Regions from separate parts of the Polaromonas sp. P3_B4 genome, predicted to be linked through region 3. Evidence: predicted binding sites of a transcription regulator. Region 3 holds the regulator's gene; each other region holds the start of a gene.
What was found. Region 3 encodes LexA, which represses DNA repair genes until DNA is damaged. Its sites were predicted from a motif close to ACTGTATNNNNATACAGT; they were not measured.
Positions count from the first base shown of each region.

Region 1: a site for LexA is predicted at 1,696-1,713, ahead of AC1DVV_RS03750 (DNA topoisomerase IV subunit B). Genes of this name have one in related genera too.
Region 2: a site for LexA is predicted at 2,907-2,924, ahead of AC1DVV_RS03975 (PA0069 family radical SAM protein). Genes of this name have one in related genera too.

Region 1 is NZ_JBFUGQ010000001.1:751,261-757,966, forward strand. It holds gene AC1DVV_RS03740 (SDR family oxidoreductase) at 1-156, opposite strand, end outside; gene AC1DVV_RS03745 (MFS transporter) at 348-1,568, opposite strand; gene AC1DVV_RS03750 (DNA topoisomerase IV subunit B) at 1,760-3,730, shown strand; gene AC1DVV_RS03755 (hypothetical protein) at 3,727-4,836, shown strand; gene AC1DVV_RS03760 (lytic transglycosylase domain-containing protein) at 4,955-5,797, shown strand; gene parC (DNA topoisomerase IV subunit A) at 5,927-6,706, shown strand, end outside.
Region 2 is NZ_JBFUGQ010000001.1:802,101-808,806, forward strand. It holds gene AC1DVV_RS03955 (NAD(P)H-dependent flavin oxidoreductase) at 1-909, shown strand, start outside; gene AC1DVV_RS03960 (acyltransferase family protein) at 955-2,070, shown strand; gene AC1DVV_RS03965 (DOPA 4,5-dioxygenase family protein) at 2,142-2,489, opposite strand; gene AC1DVV_RS03970 (hypothetical protein) at 2,565-2,831, opposite strand; gene AC1DVV_RS03975 (PA0069 family radical SAM protein) at 2,981-4,078, shown strand; gene AC1DVV_RS03980 (GNAT family N-acetyltransferase) at 4,169-4,609, shown strand; gene AC1DVV_RS03985 (amino acid ABC transporter permease) at 4,631-5,299, opposite strand; gene AC1DVV_RS03990 (transporter substrate-binding domain-containing protein) at 5,395-6,192, opposite strand; gene AC1DVV_RS03995 (phosphoethanolamine transferase) at 6,324-6,706, opposite strand, start outside.
Region 3 is NZ_JBFUGQ010000001.1:1,547,285-1,553,990, reverse strand. It holds gene AC1DVV_RS07460 (type IV pilus assembly protein FimV) at 1-1,212, shown strand, start outside; gene AC1DVV_RS07455 (D-2-hydroxyacid dehydrogenase family protein) at 1,282-2,289, opposite strand; gene AC1DVV_RS07450 (hypothetical protein) at 2,436-2,828, opposite strand; gene lexA (transcriptional repressor LexA) at 2,965-3,669, opposite strand; gene AC1DVV_RS07440 (asparaginase) at 3,823-4,779, shown strand; gene adk (adenylate kinase) at 4,876-5,532, opposite strand; gene kdsB (3-deoxy-manno-octulosonate cytidylyltransferase) at 5,719-6,477, opposite strand; gene AC1DVV_RS07425 (Trm112 family protein) at 6,515-6,697, opposite strand; gene lpxK (tetraacyldisaccharide 4'-kinase) at 6,678-6,706, opposite strand, start outside.

The DNA of each region.
Region 1 (6,706 bases), 800 kb from region 3:
CCCATGGGCGGCGCATTGGCCCGCAACCTCATTGAGCAGTGCTTCATTGCGCGCGGCCAGCACCAGCGCCACGCCGGCGCCGTGGGTTTTGGCCAATTGCCGCGCCATTTCAGCGCCTATGCCGTCAGAGGCTCCGGTAATTACTATTGTTTTCATAGCTGCTTGCGCCCGTCCTGATTGGGCCGCAGCCCAAAACACACATAAAACCCCTGGGAAGGGCCTTGCGCTAGAAGCAGGCCCAGACCTGGTTGGCGAGTGTGAACAGGAAATCCGGCCGTGTGTAGAGGGCAAACACCCCCAGCGACGCGATGATCGCAAGCGTCCACAGGCCGATTCTTTTGGCCATCTCAGGCCCCTTGGGGCACGGCCGCGCGTGCAATCGGTGATTCACGCACCGGCAGGTTCACCAGCGCGGCAAACACGCCCAATGCAATCGCGATGTACCAGACGATGTCGTAGCTGCCCGTGCGGTCATACAAATAGCCGCCCAGCCAGACGCCCAGGAAGGAGCCGATCTGATGGCTGAAGAAGATAAAGCCGCCCAGCATCGACAAGTGCTGGATGCCGAAGATCTGCGCCACGACGGCGTTGGTCGGCGGGATGGTCGACAGCCACAGCAGGCCCATCAGGCTGGCAAAGATGTAAACGCTCAAGGGGCTCAGCGGTGCCGCCAGGAACACGGCGATCACGATGGCGCGCGAGAGATAAATCGTCGCCAGGATCTTGCGTTTGGCGATTTTCTGACCCAGCGAGCCCGCAATGTAGGTGCCGAACACATTAAAGAGGCCGATCAGCGCCAGCGCATAGCTGGCCACCTGGGGAGACAGGCCCTTGTCCTTGAGGTAGCTGGGCATGTGCACGCCGATGAACACCACCTGGAAGCCGCAGACAAAGTAACCCGCCATCAGCAATTGAAAGCTCGGGTACTTGAAAGCCTCGCGCAGCGCCTGAAGAATGGTCTGCTCGCGTTTGGCAGGCTGCCCGCCGGTAAAACCGCCTTCGCGCAGGCCCAATGCCAGCGGCGCAATCAGCAGCACCGCGCCGCTCAGCACCAGCAAAGCCTCTTTCCAGCCCAGGCTGCTGATCAGCAAACCTTCGGTCGGCACCATCAGGAACTGGCCGAATGAGCCCGCCGCCGCGGCCACGCCCATGGCCCACGAGCGTTTGTCGGCCGAAATATTGCGCCCGATCACGCCGTAAATCACGGCATACGTGGTTCCGGCCTGTGCGGCGCCAATCAGCACGCCGGCTGTCAGGGTGAACAGGAAACCGGTGGGCGACAGCGCCATGCCCACCAGGCCCAGCCCGTAAAGCAGAGCACCGCCCACGATCACGCGGAAGGCGCCAAAGCGGTCGGCCGCCATGCCGGCGAAGATGCCGAACACGCCCCAGGACAGGTTTTGCACCGCCAGCGCAAAGGCAAAAGTCTCGCGCGTCCAGCCCTGCGCCTGCGTGATGGGCTGCAGCCAGAGGCCAAAGCCGTGGCGAATGCCCATGGACAGCGTGACGATGGTGGCGCCGCAGATCAGCACCTGCAGCATGGAGAGTTTTTTGGTGTCGGTGGTCATGGGCGAGTCGCCTCGAGTGGCGAAAAAAGGAAAGGCCTGAGGCGGCCGGGAGGCTCTTTGCCGACTGTAACGAAAATGGCGAAACACTGCCGGGGCCGTCCTTCGTTCCCATCCATGAATCAGGTGAGCTGTATGTTTGTACAGTGACTTTTGCGGCCCCGACTACAATTGCGGCAATTCTTTCATCTGCCATGGCTGACAAACTACCCACCGAATATTCCGAAGGCTCGATCCGCGTGCTCAAGGGCCTGGAGCCCGTCAAGCAGCGCCCGGGCATGTACACCCGCACCGACAACCCCCTGCACATCATCCAGGAGGTGCTGGACAACTCCGCCGACGAGGCCCTGGCCGGCTACGGCAAGAAGATCAAGGTGACGCTGCATACCGACGGATCGGTGAGCGTTGATGACGATGGCCGGGGCGTTCCCTTTGGCCTGCACCCGGAAGAAAAGGTGCCGGTCATCGAGATCGTCTACACCCGGCTGCACGCCGGCGGCAAGTTCGACAAGGGCAAGGGCGGCGCCTACAGCTTTTCGGGCGGCCTGCACGGCGTCGGCGTGAGCGTGACGAATGCACTGTCCAAACGCCTGGAAGTCACCTCCTACCGTGAAGGTATGGTCGCCCATCTGGTGTTCTCCGGCGGGGACGTGACCGAGAAACTGCACCTGCGCAAAAACGGCGAGGGCGACCGCAAGACCGGAACCACCGTCCGCGCCTGGCCCGATGCCAAATACTTTGAATCGGCCGCGCTGCCCATGGCTGAACTCACGCACTTGCTGCGCAGCAAGGCGGTGCTGATGCCCGGCGTCACGGTGACGCTGACCAACGAGAAAACCAAAGACGTCCAGACCTGGCTCTACAAGGGCGGCCTGCGCGACTACCTGATGCAGACCCTGACCGGCGACCCGGTGATCCCGATGTTTGAGGGCGAAGGTTTTGCCGACGCTTCGCACGAGAGTTTTGCCGAAGGCGAGGGCGCGCAGTGGTGCGTGGCCTTCACCGAAGAGGGCCAGCCGGTGCGCGAAAGCTACGTCAACCTGATTCCCACCAGCGCCGGCGGCACGCATGAAAGCGGCCTGCGCGACGGCCTCTTCAATGCCGTCAAGAGCTTTGTCGACCTGCATTCGCTGCTGCCCAAGGGGGTCAAGCTCTTGCCCGAAGACGTTTTTGCCCGTGCCAGCTATGTCCTGAGCGCCAAAGTGCTCGATCCGCAGTTCCAGGGCCAGATCAAGGAACGCCTCAATTCACGCGACGCGGTACGGCTGGTGTCGAGCTTTGTGCGGCCGACGCTGGAGCTCTGGCTTAATCAGCACGTCGACTACGGCCGCAAACTGGCCGAACTGGCCATCAAGGCCGCCCAAACCCGGCAGAAAGCCGGCCAGAAGGTCGAAAAACGCAAAGGCTCCGGCGTGGCCGTGCTGCCCGGCAAGCTGACCGACTGCGAAAGCCGGGACCTGGCGCACAACGAAGTCTTCCTGGTCGAAGGCGATTCGGCCGGCGGCAGCGCCAAGATGGGCCGCGACAAGGAAAGCCAGGCCATCCTGCCGCTGCGCGGCAAGGTGCTCAATACCTGGGAGGTCGAGCGCGACCGCCTGTTTGCCAACACCGAAATCCACGACATCGCGGTCGCCATCGGCGTCGATCCGCACGGCCCCAATGACACGCCCGACCTGAGCGGCCTGCGCTACGGCAAGGTCTGCATCCTGAGCGACGCCGATGTGGACGGCTCGCACATCCAGGTGCTGCTTTTGACCCTCTTTTTCCGCCACTTCCCCAAATTGATCGAATCGGGTAATGTGTATGTCGCCCGGCCGCCGCTGTTCCGGGTGGACGCGCCGGCCCGCGGCAAAAAGCCGGCATCCAAGGTGTATGCCCTGGACGAAGGCGAGCTGATTGCCATTTTGGACAAGTTACGCAAGGATGGCGTGAAGGAAGGCGCCTGGAGCATCAGCCGCTTCAAGGGCCTGGGCGAGATGAGCGCGGAACAATTATGGGAAACCACACTCAATCCTGACACCCGCCGCCTGTTGCCCGTGCAATTGGGCAACCAGGATTTTCTGCAAACCGAGACGCTCATCACCAAGCTGATGGGCAAAGGCGAGGCCGCAGCGCGCCGCGAACTGATGGAGTTGCACGGTGACAGCGTCGAGGTGGACGTTTGAGGCTTCTCCTGTCGTTTGCGCGTGTGATGGGCATCGTGGTACTGGTGCTTGCCGCATTCTGGGCGACGGTGGCACTTGCGCGCCATGAATTCATGGCCTCCGGCTTTGCTTTCGCTCTTGCCGCAGGTGGTTTGTGTTTGTCGATTTTTTCAGAGAAGGCCATCGCCAGAAAGAAGCAGCAGGCGGAGAAGGAGGTCACGTTGGAGGCGCTGCTGTTTAGCGACAGTGCGCTGGACGTGCCATTTCGCTGGTTTCGCTGGCTCTGTTTTGTCGTTGCGCTGTTGCTGATTTTTGGGGTAACGGGTTTGCTGGCAAGGGCGACCTGGCAGGAAGGGAAGTTGGTTCCCGTGGCCTTGCTGGGCAGTTTTGCTGTTCTATTGTTTGTGTACATTGGCAGTTTGTTTGTTTCAGGTTATGCCGCATGGCAATCCGGCAGCGCGTTGAAGGCGGATTTGCTGGGCTTGAGGCTCTGCGGCTTGCCCGCTATCGCCTGGAAGCATATTCGCGGTATCGACCTTAAGCAGTTTGAAGTCAAGGGGCAAAAGAAAGCCATCTTGATGTTGGCGCTTGATCCGGCGACGTTCAACGAGCTGAAATCTGCCTTGGTGCCGAGGTCGCTTCATTGGACGGGTCCCAAATTAAGGGAGAAGCCTGCGGTAGTAGAGTTTGGTTGCGATTTTTTAGGAAGAGACCCGGAGCTCGTCGTTCGGGCCGTCCAGTTCATCGCGGACAAATCAGGTGGGCGAAGGGTCAAGGGCTGGAACTACCTTGAAGCAATTGACGTGGCGGAGCAGCGAGAGCAAGCTGCTGAACTCCGCAGGGAGGCAAACCGCAAGAGTGACCTGCTGTTTGCCGAGCTGCAGCGAATGAACCGGTCGGGACCTGTTGATGAAAAAAGACTGGCGGAAATTGACCGTCAAATGCAGGCTGAACTCGAACGGATGAGTTCAGCGGCCAATGCAGAAGTAAATGCTTTCAAGCACAACATGAGTGCACTGGATGAGCGCCTGAAGCCGCTGAAATGGTTTTACAGGGGAATGGTGGTTTTGCTGATTGTCATGATTGGTGGGGCCGTTTTAAGAATTGTGCTCACACTGAAGTCCTGACTCGTGACGATGAATAACTTGATGTTTTACCGTTCCTGCAAGCTGACCTCGTGGTTCCGACGGCCTGAGGCCGACAGGTTTGCCTGGATGGTTGAGCAATCAACAATGGATTTCTTTTATGAAAATTTTTAGTGGCAAACCCAGGCTCTGGCCGGGTTTCTTTTTGAGCCTGCTAATGCTGCTGTCGCAGCAATCTGCCCATGCCGACATCTGGGGCTACGTGGACAAAGATGGCATTGCGCATTTTTCGGCTGTGCGGCTGGATGAGCGCTATGAGCTTTTCTTTCGTGGTGTTGAAAGTTTCAGCGCAGGCGACAACGTTGCCAAAAGCGGCAAAGCCGTCGGCAACGGCGCCAACCGGGCCACCGGTGTGGCCAAAGCGCCGCCCAAGCTGCTTGCTTACTTTGATGTGTCCCCCAACTACAAGGCCGTCAAGCACCTGCTGCGCGAGGCTTCCGCCAAACATGGCATCGACTACGAGCTGCTGCAGGCACTGATCGCCACCGAGTCCGGATTCAACGCCCAGGCCGTTTCGCCCAAGGGTGCGGTCGGGCTGATGCAGCTGATCCCGCCGACAGCGGAGCGCTATGGCGTACGGGCCACCAAGGATTCCACCATCCACAAAAGGCTCACCGATCCCAAGACCAACATCCGGGCCGGCTCCAGCTACCTCAGTGATCTGATTGCCATGTTTCCCGGCCAGCTCGAACTGGCCATCGCTGCGTACAACGCCGGCGAGGGCGCCGTTCAGCGTGCCGGCAACAAGATTCCGAACTATCCCGAAACCAAAAACTACGTCAAGACCGTGATGCAGCTCTATAACCACCTCAAGCCACCCAGCATGGCGTCCGGCGGCCGCGTTCGCATGGAAATGATGGGCGGGGCCACCGGCCGCGGCAACATGGTGTCACCCACGGTGGTGTCCACCGCCACGCCAGAGGCCTTGCCCGAGCCGTACTGAGGTCACAATGCGCCTTGTGTCCTGCCCGGCAGCCTGATAGACAGCTTTCCTTTTTTGTAACCCTGTGGCGGCCGCACCCGCGTGTGCCGGCATGCCTCACGCCACCTTACCCGCCAAGCCAAACTCAAGATGGATCTCTTTACACCGGACGCCGTAGCCCCGATCCCCGAACCCGCAGACCAGGATTCCCTGGCCGCGTACGCGCAGCGGGCTTACCTTGAATATGCCCTCAGCGTCGTCAAGGGCCGTGCCTTGCCCGACGTTTGCGATGGCCAGAAGCCGGTGCAGCGCCGCATCCTCTTCAGCATGTCGCGCATGGGCCTGGGTTTTGGCGGGGCGAATGGCGCGAGCGGTGCCAAGCCTGTCAAGAGCGCGCGCGTTGTCGGCGACGTGCTGGGCAAATACCATCCGCACGGCGACCAGGCGGCGTACGACGCGATGGTGCGCATGGCGCAGGACTTCAGCCAGCGTTATCCGCTGGTCGATGGACAAGGTAATTTCGGCAGCCGCGACGGCGACGGCGCAGCGGCCATGCGATACACCGAGGCTCGGCTGGCGCGCATCACGACGCTGCTGCTCGACGAGCTTGACGAAGGCACGGTCGACTTTGTGCCCAACTACGACGGCTCCTTTGAAGAGCCGCGCCAGTTGCCGGCACGCTTGCCCTTCACGCTGCTCAACGGCGCCAGCGGTATTGCCGTGGGCCTGGCCACTGAAATCCCCAGTCACAACCTGCGCGAAGTCGCCGATGCCTGCGTGGCGCTCATCAAGACGCCCAAGCATGCGGACGAAGAGCTGTACGCGCTGATCGCCGGGCCCGACTACCCAGGCGGTGGGCAGATCATCTCGAGCGGCGCGGAAATCGCGGCGGCCTACAGCACGGGCCGCGGCTCGCTCAAGGTGCGTGCC
Region 2 (6,706 bases), 750 kb from region 3:
CCGCTCTTCATCATCAGCAATCCCAAGCTGGTCATCGCGCAGTGCAAAGCCGGCGTGGTGGGCGCCATGCCCGCGCTCAACGCTCGGCCCGCGTCGCAGCTTGATGAGTGGCTGGCCGAGATCACCGAGGCACTGGCAGCCCACAACAAGGCCAACCCTGACAAGCCGGCGGCGCCTTTTGCCATCAACCAGATCGTGCACAAGTCCAACGACCGCCTGGAGCACGACATGGAAATGTGCGTGAAGTACAAGGTGCCCATCTACATCACCAGCCTGGGTGCACGCGAAGACATCAACGCTGCCGCCCACAGCTACGGCGGCGTGGTGCTGCACGACATCATCAACAACAAGTTCGCGCGCAAGGCCATTGAAAAAGGCGCCGACGGCCTGGTCGCCGTGGCCGCCGGTGCGGGCGGCCATGCGGGCGTCAAAAGCCCGTTCGCGCTGATCCAGGAAATCCGCCAGTGGTTTGACGGCCCTCTGGCGCTGTCGGGCGCCATCTCCACCGGCGGCGCGGTTCTGGCTGCGCAGGCCATGGGCGCCGACTTTGCCTATATCGGTTCGGCGTTCATCGCGACGGACGAAGCGCGCGCCGCCGACGCCTACAAGCAGGCCATCGTTGACGGAAATTCCGACGATATCGTCTACAGCAGCCTTTTTACCGGCGTGCACGGCAACTACCTCGCACCGTCGATTCGCGCTGCTGGCATGGACCCTGAGAACCTGCCCGAAGGCGACGTCAAGACCATGAACTTCGGCGGCGGCGAAGGCAGCAAGTCCAAAGCGTGGAAAGACATCTGGGGTTGCGGCCAGGGCATTGGCTCTGTCAGCAAGGTCCAAAGCGCCGCGGCCTTTGTGGACCAGCTCAGGCGCGAGTACGAGCAGGCACGCAAACGGGTCTGCGCTTAAGCGCCATCGCTACCTTTGAGCAGCGCTGCGCCTGAAATACCCGCCTTGACCACCGCGACCCGACGCTTTCCCGGCATGGATGCCCTCAAAGGGCTGGCCTGCGTACTCATTGTTTTGCATCACCTGGCTTTTTACGGCCCGATGTCGGATGTGGTGCACCCGTTTGCACCGGCCTTGATGGACTGGCTTTACGACTACGGCCGCATGGCCGTGCAGGTGTTCCTGGTCGTGAGCGGTTTTCTGGCGGCGGCCTCGCTGGCGCCGCAGGGTGTGGCCGTGTTCGGCTCATCTGGTGCCCTGATTTTTCGCCGCTACTGGCGGCTCGTCAAACCTTATGGGGTGGCGCTGGCCGTGAGTATGCTCGTGGCCGCGTTGGTCAGGCCCTGGTTCGCACATCATTCGGTGCCGGAGGCTCCCACGGTGCACCAGCTGCTCGCCCATGTCCTGTTGCTGCAGGACCTGCTCGGACAGGATGCGCTTTCTGCTGGAGTCTGGTACGTGGCCATCGACTTCCAGCTCTACGCCATGGCGGTTCTCATTTTTGCCTTTGCCCGGCGGTTCCAGTTTCAGCCGCATGACGGCGATGCAACGCATACCACTTCGGTTTCGGCCCCGCTCGGCGTGAGCCTCATCCTGTTGGTAGCCTTGGCTTCGCTGCTGTTTTTCAACCGCCTGCCGGCCTTTGATATCACCGCCCTCTATTTTTGCGGCTCCTATGCCCTGGGCATGCTGGCCTTCTGGGCCTCAAACCGCCTTGGCGCGCGGCGCAGCTTCTGGCTCGTGACCCTGGCGGTGATGGGCGGGCTGGCCCTGGCGCTGGATTTCAGGGGGCGCCTGGTGGTGGCACTGGTCACCGCCTTCGGCCTGGTCGGGCTGGCGGTGCTGCAGCCACAGTCCTGGCCGGTGCGATGGCTGCAGCAGCGCCGGCTGGTGCAGCTGGGCCAGATGTCCTACTCTGTGTTCCTCATCCACTTTCCGGTGTGCCTGCTGGTCAATGCCATCGTGAGCCATTTCTGGCCCACGCAGCTTGCGGCAAATGTGCTGGGCCTGCTGCTGGCCTTCCTGCTGTCGCTGCTGGCGGGCTGGGTGCTGTATCAGTCGGTGGAATCGCGGCCGATTCCTTTGCGGCCGCGCTGGTTGAGTCGCTTTTATTTGCGTTAAAAAGCAGCTCTTCGCCTTTCTGGACAAGCGCAACTAGCTATTGAATTAATAGCATTCAACCGGAGCCAGGCTCACTGCCTGAACATCTCCAGCTTCAATGCCGCAGGCTCACCCAGCCATGAGGCATGCGTGGTGTGGTCGGCCAGGTCGTCGCCGGTGAGCCCGTGCACAAACACATCCAGTCCGTCGCGGTGTTCTTCGAGCCAGGGAATGACGCTGTCAAACGCCGCGCGGTCAAATGCCAGCTGGCAACTCCAGCGCGGGTGCGGCCCCACCTCTCGTTCATGCACCCGCCCCACGGCAATCCCGAAAAGCGCACCGGCCTTTTCGCACAGGGCGCGTGCCTGCTCAACGGTGCCGGGCCCGAAGTACACATGGGCGTGGTAGCGGGCATAAAGGTTTTCGGGACGCTGGATCATGGTGAAACGGAAAGGGAGAAGAGGGACGGAAAAATGAAAAAAGGGGGCGTATCAATGACTGCATTGGATGAGTCCTCAGGCATCCTCCAGAAACGTCAGGGCCGGTAGCGGTGCATCGGGGTTTTCTTCTCGGGCTTTTGCATGCGTCTGCTTCATGCGCTGCCGGCAATGCGCCAGGTCTTTTACCTGAAACAGGAAAAACACCTCGGCCGCGTCTTCCGCGTTTTGCCAGAGGTGCTCCAGATACATGCCTTGCTTCGCATGTTCGTCCGCGTCCTTTTCCAGCTGCTGTTTAACGGCGGCCAGCGGCGCGCCGGTGAGTTTTACCAGTACGTGTGCCATGGGACGTCTCCTGCTTTAAACCCATTATTGCGGGCCCTGTTGCAGACATTTGCTAAAGGGTTTTTGTTTGAATATACTGTATTTATATACAGTATTTTTCTGCGACCTTGCCGGGCACTGCGCTTGCCCCCACCAAATCTTATTAATCCATGTCCGACGCCATCATCCCGCTACACGCCATCAAGGGCCGAGGCACTGCCACGCGCATGCCGCACCGGTTTGAAAAAGACGTGCGCAACGCATGGGACGACGGCTGGGGTACGCTGGAAGAAGGCGCGGCGGGCGAGGCGCCCCGGATCGAAACCACGGTCACGATGGAAGAAGCGCGCAGCGCCATTGTCGGCAACGATTCGCCCGATATCTTTTTTGACTACAGCATCAATCCCTACCGGGGCTGTGAGCATGGCTGTGTGTACTGTTATGCGCGGCCCACACACAGCTACCTCAATCTTTCGCCTGGGCTGGACTTTGAAACCAGGATCATCGCCAAGCGCAACATTGCCGAGGTGCTGCGCGCCGACCTGCGCAAACGCAGCTATGTTCCCAAGCTGCTTAACATCGGCTCGGCCACAGACTGCTACCAGCCCGCCGAGCGCGAGCTGCGACTGACGCGCAGCATCATCGAGGTGATGCAGGAAGTGCGGCACCCGTTCTCTTTGATCACCAAATCCAGCGGCGTGGAGCGCGACCTGGACCTGCTGGCGCCGCTGGCCGCTGACAAGCTGGCCGCCGCCTACGTGACCATCACCACGCTCGACGGCGAACTCGCGCGCAAGCTGGAGCCGCGCGCGGCCGCACCGCACCGGCGCCTGCGCACCATCCGCACGCTGGCAGAGCACGGCGTTCCCGTCGGCGTCAGTGTGGCGCCGCAAATCCCATTTGTGAACGACGACATGGAGCATGTGCTGGAGGCCGCCTGGGAGGCCGGTGCGCGCAGCGCGTTCTATACCGTGATCCGTCTGCCCTGGGAAGTGGCACCCATCTTCAAGGAGTGGCTGGAGCTGCACTACCCGCAGCGCGCCGCGCGCATCATGGCGCGCATCCACGAAATGCGCGGCGGCAAGGATTACGACAGCGACTTTGCCTCGCGCATGAAAGGCCACGGCCTGTGGGCTGAACTCATCAAGCAGCGTTTTGAGAAAGCCTGCAACCGGATTGGCTTTAACCGCCAGCGCATTGAGCTGGATTTGAGCCGGTTCCGGCCGCCAGCGGCTGCGGGTGCCGAAGGGCAGGGCCGGCTGTTCTGAGGGGGCACGCGTCAGTTCGACGCGAGGGCTATAGTCCAAAAAAGCGTGTGCATCACGCCTCATACTGTTTGAAGATAAAAGGAGTTCACCTTGGCGCTTGACTGGAAATATTCATCGGAAGGCATGGTCGCCGCAGACTGGGAAGAACTGTCGAACCTTTACCGGATGGCCCCACTGGGCGACAAGAAGCCGGCCGACCTGCAGGTCGTATTCACCAACAGCATGTTCAAGTGTTTTGTGTACGACGCCGGCAAGCTGATTGCCGCCGGCCGTGCGGTGGCGGACGGCAAGGATTGCTCTTATATCTGCGACATCGCGGTAGCGCCGGACCGGCAGGGCTCCGGCATGGGCAAGGACATGGTCGCGGCGCTGGTGCGGCTTTCCGGCGGTCACAAAAAAATCATCCTCTACGCGGTGGCCGGCAAGGAACCGTTTTACCGCAAGCTTGGCTTTAGTCGCATGCTGACCGCGATGGCGATTTTTGCGAATACCGAGCAAGCGCTGCAAAGCGGTTTGATCAGCGATAACTGATCGGGCAACCGAGAGCCGGCCCTAACGCAGATAACTGCGGTTCAGCCTCACTTCAAGCTTTTTCTGCAGCGTTTCAAACGAGGCGCTCATGGCCCAGTAAATGCCCGCCGCCGCCAGGTACAGCGGAAAGGGCTGGAAGGTCGTGGCAATCACTTCCTTGGTCGCCAGCATCAGCTCGCCCACGGCAATCACCGACACCAGCGAGGTGTCCTTGATCAGGCTGATCAGGCTGTTGGAGAGACTGGGCACCGCCAGACGCAGGGCCTGCGGGCCGATCACATAGCGCAGTGTTTGCGCTTGTGTGAGGCCCAGGCTGCGGGCGGCGTTCCACTGCCCGTGTTCCACACCGTTGATCGCGCCGCGAATGGTTTCCGACAGGTAGGCTCCCACGTTCAGGCTCAGGCCCAGGATGCCCGCGCTGATCGGGTCGAACTGGATGCCGATGCTAGGCAGGCCGAAGTAAATGACGAAGAGCTGCACCAGCAGCGGCGTGCCGCGCATGCAGCTGACGTACAGCGTTGCAAACTGCGAAAGCCCAGGCACCTTCGCCAGTCGCGTCACGGCCACGATGGTACCGATGATGGCACCGAAGAATACAGATGCCACCGCCAGCAGCAGCGTCCACGCCGCGCCTTTGAGCATCAGTGGCAGGGCATCGCGCAGCAACTGGGTCAAGCCAGACAAATCCATGGGAGTCTCCACAAATAAAAACCCCGGCAGTGAGCCGGGGTTGCTTCAGGGCGCCTGCCGGAAAGCGGCGCGCGGCTGATCGAATGTTACTTCGGTTATTTCACGGCGACAGGCGGCTTGCTCACGTCGCGGTCAAACCACTTGGTGGATATCTTCGCGAAGCTGCCGTCGGCCTGCAGGTCGGCCAGCGCCTTGTCGATGGCGGCCTTGAACTTCGGGTTGTTCTTGACGAAGGGAATGCCGGATTTTTCAAGGTCGCCCACGGGCGCACCGGGCTTGAGCGGCAGCTTGGTTTGTTTGACGATGTAGGGAATCAGCAGGCTGTCGTTGAGCGCGGCGTCAATGCGGCCCAAAGCCAGGTCTTGCAAATACTCTTGCGCGCCGGGATAGGTCTTCACGTCAATGCCGCCGACTTTTTTGGCGATGTCGGCGTAGTTGGTGCCCTGGCCCAGGCCGAGCTTTTTGCCCTTGAGGTCGGCCAACGTCTTGAACTCGCGCTTTTCATCCTTGCGGATGATCAGTTGCGGTGCAGAGATGGTGTAGGGCTCGGAGAAGTCAAAGGTCTCCTTACGCTTGTCGGTGATGCCGACCTGGTTGATCACCACGTCGTACTTGCCGGCCTGCAGGCCTGCCAGGATGGCACTCCACTCGCTCGTGGAGAACTCGGCTTTGACGCCCAGCTTCTGCGCCAAGGCATTGGCCAGTTCCACTTCAAAGCCGGCGAGCTGGCCGCCTTCCTTGTAGTTGAAGGGCGGGTAGGTGCCTTCAAGTGCAACTTTGAGGGTGCCGCGCTGTTTGACGGTGTCGAGCAGGTCGGCTGCGCTGGCGCTGAGTGCGAGCGTCAAAAGAAGTGTGGAAGCGATGGTGGAGGCGGCAGCCTTGCGAATATTCATATTCAACCCTTGCATAAGAGAATTGTTATTGAGATGAAAAGTGAATATTAAATCTGCCGTCACATTGGTGCATGCAGGGCGACAAAGGCCCTACGGCGCATCCGGATGCTTCGCGGACGCTGAGCGCGGACTCAGGGCTTGGCGCAGTGGGCGTAGATGTCGAGCGCAGGCTTGTAGACGCTGGTCTGCACATTCATCAGGCCGAGCACCGAGTGGAAGTAATTGTCGTGGCTCACCATGGCGTCCAGTTGCTCCTTCAGGCATGCCGTCGTCAGCTTGTTGCGCTGCTCGAATGCGGGTGAGAGCCAGGTGATCCACGGCACGCGCTTTTGCACTTCAGGCGCAATGCCGTAGGGCATGCCGTGCAGGTAGAGGTTGTTCTCACCCAGCGACTCTCCGTGGTCGGCGAGGTAGAGCAGGGCAGGCGCGCTGCGCGCCTCTTGTGCCTTGAGCCACTGGATGGAAGACGCCAGCAATTTGTCGGTGTAGACGATGCTGTTGTCATAGGCATTGA
Region 3 (6,706 bases):
GAGCAGGCGCGCGGTGAACGCTATAACAACTGGCTCGTATACGCCCTTTACGCCTTGCTGGTCGCCTCCCTTCTTGCGATCCTGGCACTATGGATACGTAGCCGACAGCAAAGCCGTGTCAGCCGGGGATCATGGTGGGGCAAAGGGTTTGCCGAAGACAGCGCGCCTTATGTGACTGAAGGTACGGGTAACACCGGGAAAGCCTTTTTGCGCGGGGCCTCAGAAGCTGAATCGGTGAGCGCCGGGCCTATGCCCGATTCGCTGGTTGATTTCGATCCCAGCGAACCATTTTTCGAGGCGCCGAAAAATACGCCGGCTTCAAGCGCCGTGGCGCGCCCAAGGGTTGCCGAATCCAGATTCCCCTCGGAATTTCTGCCTAGCCTGAGCGGTATCAGCAGCATGCCGCGGATTGTGAATGCCGAAGAGCTGTTTGATGTGCAGCAACAGGCTGATTTTTTCCTGTCGCTCGGCCGGCCCGACAAGGCGGTAGATGTTCTGCGCCACCACATCATGGACAACGTGGAAACAAGCGCGCTCGTCTATCTCGACCTGTTTGACCTCTATCACAGCTTGGGACGCCGGGAGGATTACGACGCGTTGCGCACAGACTTCAACAAGATGTTCAATGCCAAGGTGCCGCCATTCGACGAATACGCGGCGAATACGCACGATCTTGAGTATTACACGGAGGCCCTCTCGCGGATTGAGGCCCTCTGGCCAACGCCCAAGGTACTCGACGTACTTGAAGAGTCCATATTCCGCAAACCGGATTCGCGGGGAGAGGTCTTCAGCCTGGCCGCCTACCGCGAGCTGTTGCTCCTCCACTCGATCGCAAAAAGGATTGTTAGCCGGCCGCCCGGCGACGCCGAAGCACCGGTAAAACCATCGGACGCACCGTCGATTCCGACCATGCCGGATACGCTCCCAAGCGTTGCAGGCTTTGGACCCACCAGCATCCAGCCACTGTCAGCCCGGTTCCAGATCGTGGCGCCTTTGCCGTCTCCTGCCGTGGCAGGTGCAACCGACCCGACGCAGCCTCCCGCTTCCCCCCGGCTTGGCCTTGATATTGATTTGAGTGCAGGTGAGGGCGGGGACCTGGTCCCGTTTCCATCGATCGACGCTGGTGCGCGGCCGCCGCAAGCCGCTGCCAACAATCTCATCGAGTTTGACCTCGACTTTCCGGATTCTTCGGGGCCGACGCAGAAAACTTGAGCGAAGTTTGAGCCTGGCTCGCCGGGAATCCCGGGTTTACGCGCACTTGATCAGGCTGGGCGTGTCACATCAGCGCCGTACTTGCAAGGCCCCCGGGTTGACGATATTGGTGGGCGTGCCCTTGATGAAGTTGACGACGTTGTCAAACGCCGCGCCAAAGTACAGCTCATAGCTGTCCTGTTCAACATAGCCAATATGCGGCGTGCAAATGCAGTTTTCCAGGCGGAGCAGCGCATGGCCTTGCAGGATGGGCTCCGACTCAAAAACATCGATGGCCGCCAGGCCGGGCCGCCCGCGATTGAGGGAGGCGATCAATGCTTCCGGCTCGATCAGCTCCGCCCTTGATGTATTCACCAGCAGGGACGTGGTTTTCATGCGCGACAGGTCTTCCAGCGTGACGATACCGCGTGTCTCTGCGTTGAGTCGCAGGTGAAGGCTCAGTACATCGCTTTGCTCAAAGAATTCGGCTTTGCTGGCCGCGACTTCAAAGCCATCGGCCTGTGCCCGCTCCAGTGATGCGTCGCGGCCCCAAATGACGACACGCATACCGAAGGCCCTGCCGTAGCCAGCCACAATTTGCCCGATCTTCCCGTAGCTCCATACCCCCAATGTCTTGCCCTTGAGGACGGAGCCAATGCCGAAGTTGGGTGGCATCGAAGCTGACTTGAGCCCTGCCTGCTGCCAGGCGCCATGCTTCAAGTGGGCTACATAGTGCGGAATGCGGCGCATGGCGGTCATCACCAGTGCCCAGGTCAGCTCCGCGGGTGCCGTAGGAGACCCAATGCCCTCGGCAACCGCGATGCCGCGTTCTGTGCAAGCCGCGACATCTATATGGCTTCCGACACGGCCTGTCTGGGCAATCAGCTTGAGTTTGGGCAGCTTTTCAATAACTTGCCGGTTGAGCTGGGTTCTCTCCCGGATCAGGACGATGACATCGGCATCCTTGAGGCGGACGGACAGCTGGCCGATGCCTTTAACGGTGTTGGTATAGACCTTGGCGGGGTAGGCCTCCAGCTTGGCTGCGCAGTTCAGTTTCCGCACCGCGTCCTGATAGTCGTCGAGGATCACAATATTCATGCCGATATTGTGCCTGCAAGATTTTTCTTCCTTGCCGCCGGGGTCACTTCCGACTGGGGATTTTGTATCTCAAGGAAACGCACCAGACGGCGCCGCAAAGCGCATAGGCCCGGGCTGAACTTCTGGTGGGAAGCTTGCCGTACCAGTTATCTCAAAGAGGTTTCTCGCTGGCTCATGCGCTCAAGTTCCGCGCAGACGTCGGCCATGCGGCCGGATATCACCATGCGGCCAGCGCACGCTGGGCCGACATTGGAGTCAAACTCACGGACAACTCGCAGCCGGCTGGGTCGGGACGCATTGACAGAGCGTTGGACGGCAAGAGTACCAGTGGCGCGGGCAGACGGGCCGCGCATTGCCGCGAAATCGCCGGAAGCAAAGGGTAGCGCAAGCTGGTGAGATCTGGGCTGCGCGCCGGCTGGCGCGGAAAAACGGCTTGCCCCAGCCATACCCTGCGCCGGCAAAAACAATGACACCAATGCCTGCACGGGTGCCAGCAGGACTGACGACATTGGTGTATGTGAAAAACTGATGATTCCCATGATGAACTCCTGTATGAGAGAGGTTTACACAGGCAGGATTGCAGACTGGCAAATTGCCAGGAAGGCCCCGGCACCAGGGTGTTGGCCATCACAACGGCCAAACGCCCGCCACCTGGTGCGTGGCCAGGTGAACTGCCTACATCAGCATCGTGTTGCGAATGAGGCCGACGGCCAGGCCTTCCAGTTCGAAAGGTTCGCCGGGCTCGACCACAATGGTTTTAAAGTCCGGGTTTTCGGGCAGAAGTTCGATCAGGTGCTTGTTGCGGCGAAAGCGCTTGACGGTCACTTCATCACCCAGCCGGGCCACGACAATTTGACCATTCTTGGCTTCCTTTGATTGCTTGACGGCCAGCAGGTCGCCATCCATGATGCCTGCGTCCCGCATGCTCATGCCGCGAACCTTGAGCAGGTAGTCGGGCTGGCGCTGAAACAGGCTGCTTTCAAAATAATAGGTTTGCTCGACATGTTCCTGCGCGAGAATCGGGCTGCCAGCAGCAACCCGCCCCACCAGAGGTAGGGCGAGTTGGGCCAGGCTTTGCAACGGCAGGGAAAACTGTTTGATTCTGGATTCGTTCAGGCTGCGAAGGGCGTCATTGCGCAAACGTATGCCGCGTGAAGTCCCGCTGACCAGCTCGATGACGCCTTTGCGGGCCAGTGCCTGCAAGTGCTCCTCGGCGGCGTTGGCAGAGCGAAAGCCAAGCTCAGCGGCGATTTCAGCACGGGTGGGCGGGGCGCCCGTGCGCGCGATGGCGCTCTGGATCAATTCCAGAATTTGCTGCTGGCGCGCAGTGAGCTTGGGAGCCTCAGAGGGAAAATGCGGAAAGTTATCGAGTGTGCTCATCACTGTTGCTCCTTGAATCACAACTTCAGCCCGCTTGCGTATTGCCTGTTGCCTGTTGCCTGTTGGCTTTGGGTACGCACGTTGCTGTAGCTGTTTTAATATCCAGTAACTGTATTTTCATCCAGTTTTTAAAAGATTGCAAGTTTACGTTTTATGTATCCTCAAAATATTGTGATTCTGGGCACTGGCGGCACGATTGCCGGGCAGGCTGCGAGTGCGTCGGACAACATCGGCTATACCGCCGCCCAGGTGGGCGTTGAGCAGCTGGTCGTGGCGGTCCCGTCCTTGGCAAGGTACGGCCCCTTGATGACCGAGCAGGTCGCGCAGGTCGACAGTAAGGACATGAGCTTCGAGGTATGGATGCAGCTGGCCAGTCGGGTCAATTACTTTCTGGCCCAGCCGGACGTGCAGGGCATTGTTATCACGCACGGAACGGACACGCTGGAAGAGACGGCATATTTCCTTCATGCGGTGTGCCGCCCCGATAAACCTGTGGTGCTGACCTGCGCCATGCGGCCCGCGACGGCGCTGGTGCCTGACGGCCCCCAGAACATGCTGGATGCCATGGCGGCGGCGCGTCATGCGGGGGCGAGGGGTGTGGTTGCGGTGTGCGCCGGAACCATCCACAGCGCGCTGGACGTGCAGAAAGTGCATACCTACAAGGTTGACGCCTTTGACTCTGGTGATGCGGGGCCGATTGGCTATGTGGAGGAAGGATTCCTCAGGTTAATGCGAAATTGGCCTGAAACCCATGTAGAACGAGCGCAAGCAGCTATTAAAATAATAGCGAACTCCGTGGTTCCGGTCCAGTGGCCGCACGTTGAGATCGTCATGAACCATGCCGGCGCCAGTGGTGCGGTCGTGGACGCGTTGCTGGCGCAGGGTGTTCAGGGGCTTGTAGTTGCCGCCACGGGTAATGGCACCTTGCACCATGCGCTGGAGGCGGCCTTGCTTCGCGCGCGGTCCGCGGGGGTGCGGGTCGTCCGGTCGACAAGGTGCCTCAATGGTCGTATCTTGCCCACACCCGGGGATCTGTTTTCTGATTCGCAGGGGCTGAGCCCCGTGAAGGCGAGAATAGCGATGATGCTCGAGCTGTTGGCGCAAAGCTGAACCCTGCCTTCCGATTTCAGTCTGCCGGGAACTGGAATGAAAAAAGCCGTCAGACTGACGGCTTTGGGGTGCAGATGGACTCGCTGGAGGCTCGATTCAGCCCGCCAGCGCTTTGAACGCGCGGGCGGTGATCTCGTCAACACCGCCCATGCCGCTGATGGCACGGTATTTTGGGGCCAGTTCAGGCTCTGACTTTGCCCAGCTGGAGTAGTACTCAACCAGCGGACGGGTCTGCGCGCTGTAAACCTCCAGGCGCTTGCGGACGGTTTCTTCCTTGTCGTCATCGCGCTGGATCAGCGGCTCGCCGGTCACATCGTCTTTGCCTTCGACCTTGGGCGGATTGAACTTGACGTGATAGGTGCGGCCTGAGGCGGGGTGCGAACGGCGTCCGCTCATGCGCTCGATGATGGCGTCGAATGGTACGTCGATTTCAAGAACGTAATCCAGCTTGACGCCGGCAGACTTCATGGCGTCGGCCTGCGGAATGGTGCGCGGAAAGCCGTCAAACAGAAAGCCCTTGGCGCAGTCGGGCTGGGCAATGCGCTCTTTGACTAAATTGATGATCAGGTCGTCGCTGACCAGTGCACCCGAGTCCATGATTTTTTTGGCTTCAATGCCCAGCTGCGTGCCGGCTTTGACGGCCGCACGAAGCATGTCGCCGGTGGAAATCTGGGGAATGCCGTACTTCTGGCAGATGAAGGTCGCTTGCGTCCCTTTGCCCGCGCCAGGCGCGCCCAACAAAATCAGTCTCATGGATGTCCTCGGATTTTATGAATTCTTGAAGTCAGCCCGAACCGCCGGCCGGTTTCCGCAGGGGCTGCTTGACAGGTATGGAGGGCTGCCGGCACGCCCTGCAGGCCTCACACTTGTGTTTTTCCCAAGGATAGCATGCACCCCTGACAGCAACTTACGAGCCCGCGTCATGCCGGGGAGGGCAGGTCAGGAAAACAGCTTGCGGGCGAGGTCCAGGTCTTCCGGCGTGTCAACGCCCGGCCCAGGCACGTCGCTGGTGATGTGCACGGCGATGCGATGGCCGTGCCACAGCGCCCGGAGTTGCTCAAGGCACTCCAGTTGCTCGAGTGGCGACTGGGGAAGGCGCGGGAACTCCCGCAGAAATCCCACCCGATAGCCGTAAATGCCTACGTGCCGGAGTGGCCGGGGCAGGCTGCTGCCGGCCTCCCACCACGCCTTGCCGGTAAAGTCGCGCGCGGCCGGAATGGGTGAGCGGCTGAAGTAAAGGGCCGTATGGCGCGCATCAAGCACAACCTTGACCACATTGGGGTTGTTCAGGTCGGCCAGCTGCTGGATGGCATGCGCCGCCGTGCTCATGGCGCAGTCCGGGCGCTCGATGAGCAGGCGTGCGACCGCGTCGATCAAGGCCGGGTCAATCAGCGGCTCGTCACCTTGCACGTTCACCACAATGTCGTCGTCCGCGAGTCCCAGCACGCTGCAGGCTTCCGCGAGCCGGTCGCTGCCGCTGGGATGGTCTTCCCGGGTGAGCACGGCGGCGATGCCGAAAGACGCGCATTTTTCGATGATTTCGTTGCTGTCGGTTGCGACGACGGTGCGCAGGGCAGTGCTCTGCATCGCGCGCTGCGCCACACGCACGACCATGGGTGCGCCGCCGATGTCGGCGAGCGGCTTGTTGGGCAGGCGTGTAGAGGCCAGCCTGGCCGGAATGAGGACGGTGAAGCTCATGCTTTCGGGGTCTTGCCTGTGTTTTTCAAGGACCCGTTCACAGGCCGAGCTCTTCGTCGGTCAAGGTCCGCGCTTCGCTTTCCAGCAGCACGGGAAGCCCGTCGCGCACCGGGTACGCGAGGCGGGCGCTGCGGGAAACAAGTTCCTGTTTTTCCCGGTCGTAGTCGAGCGGGCCTTTGGTCACAGGGCAGACCAGCAGTTCAAGCAGTTTGGTGTCCATGGCCTGATG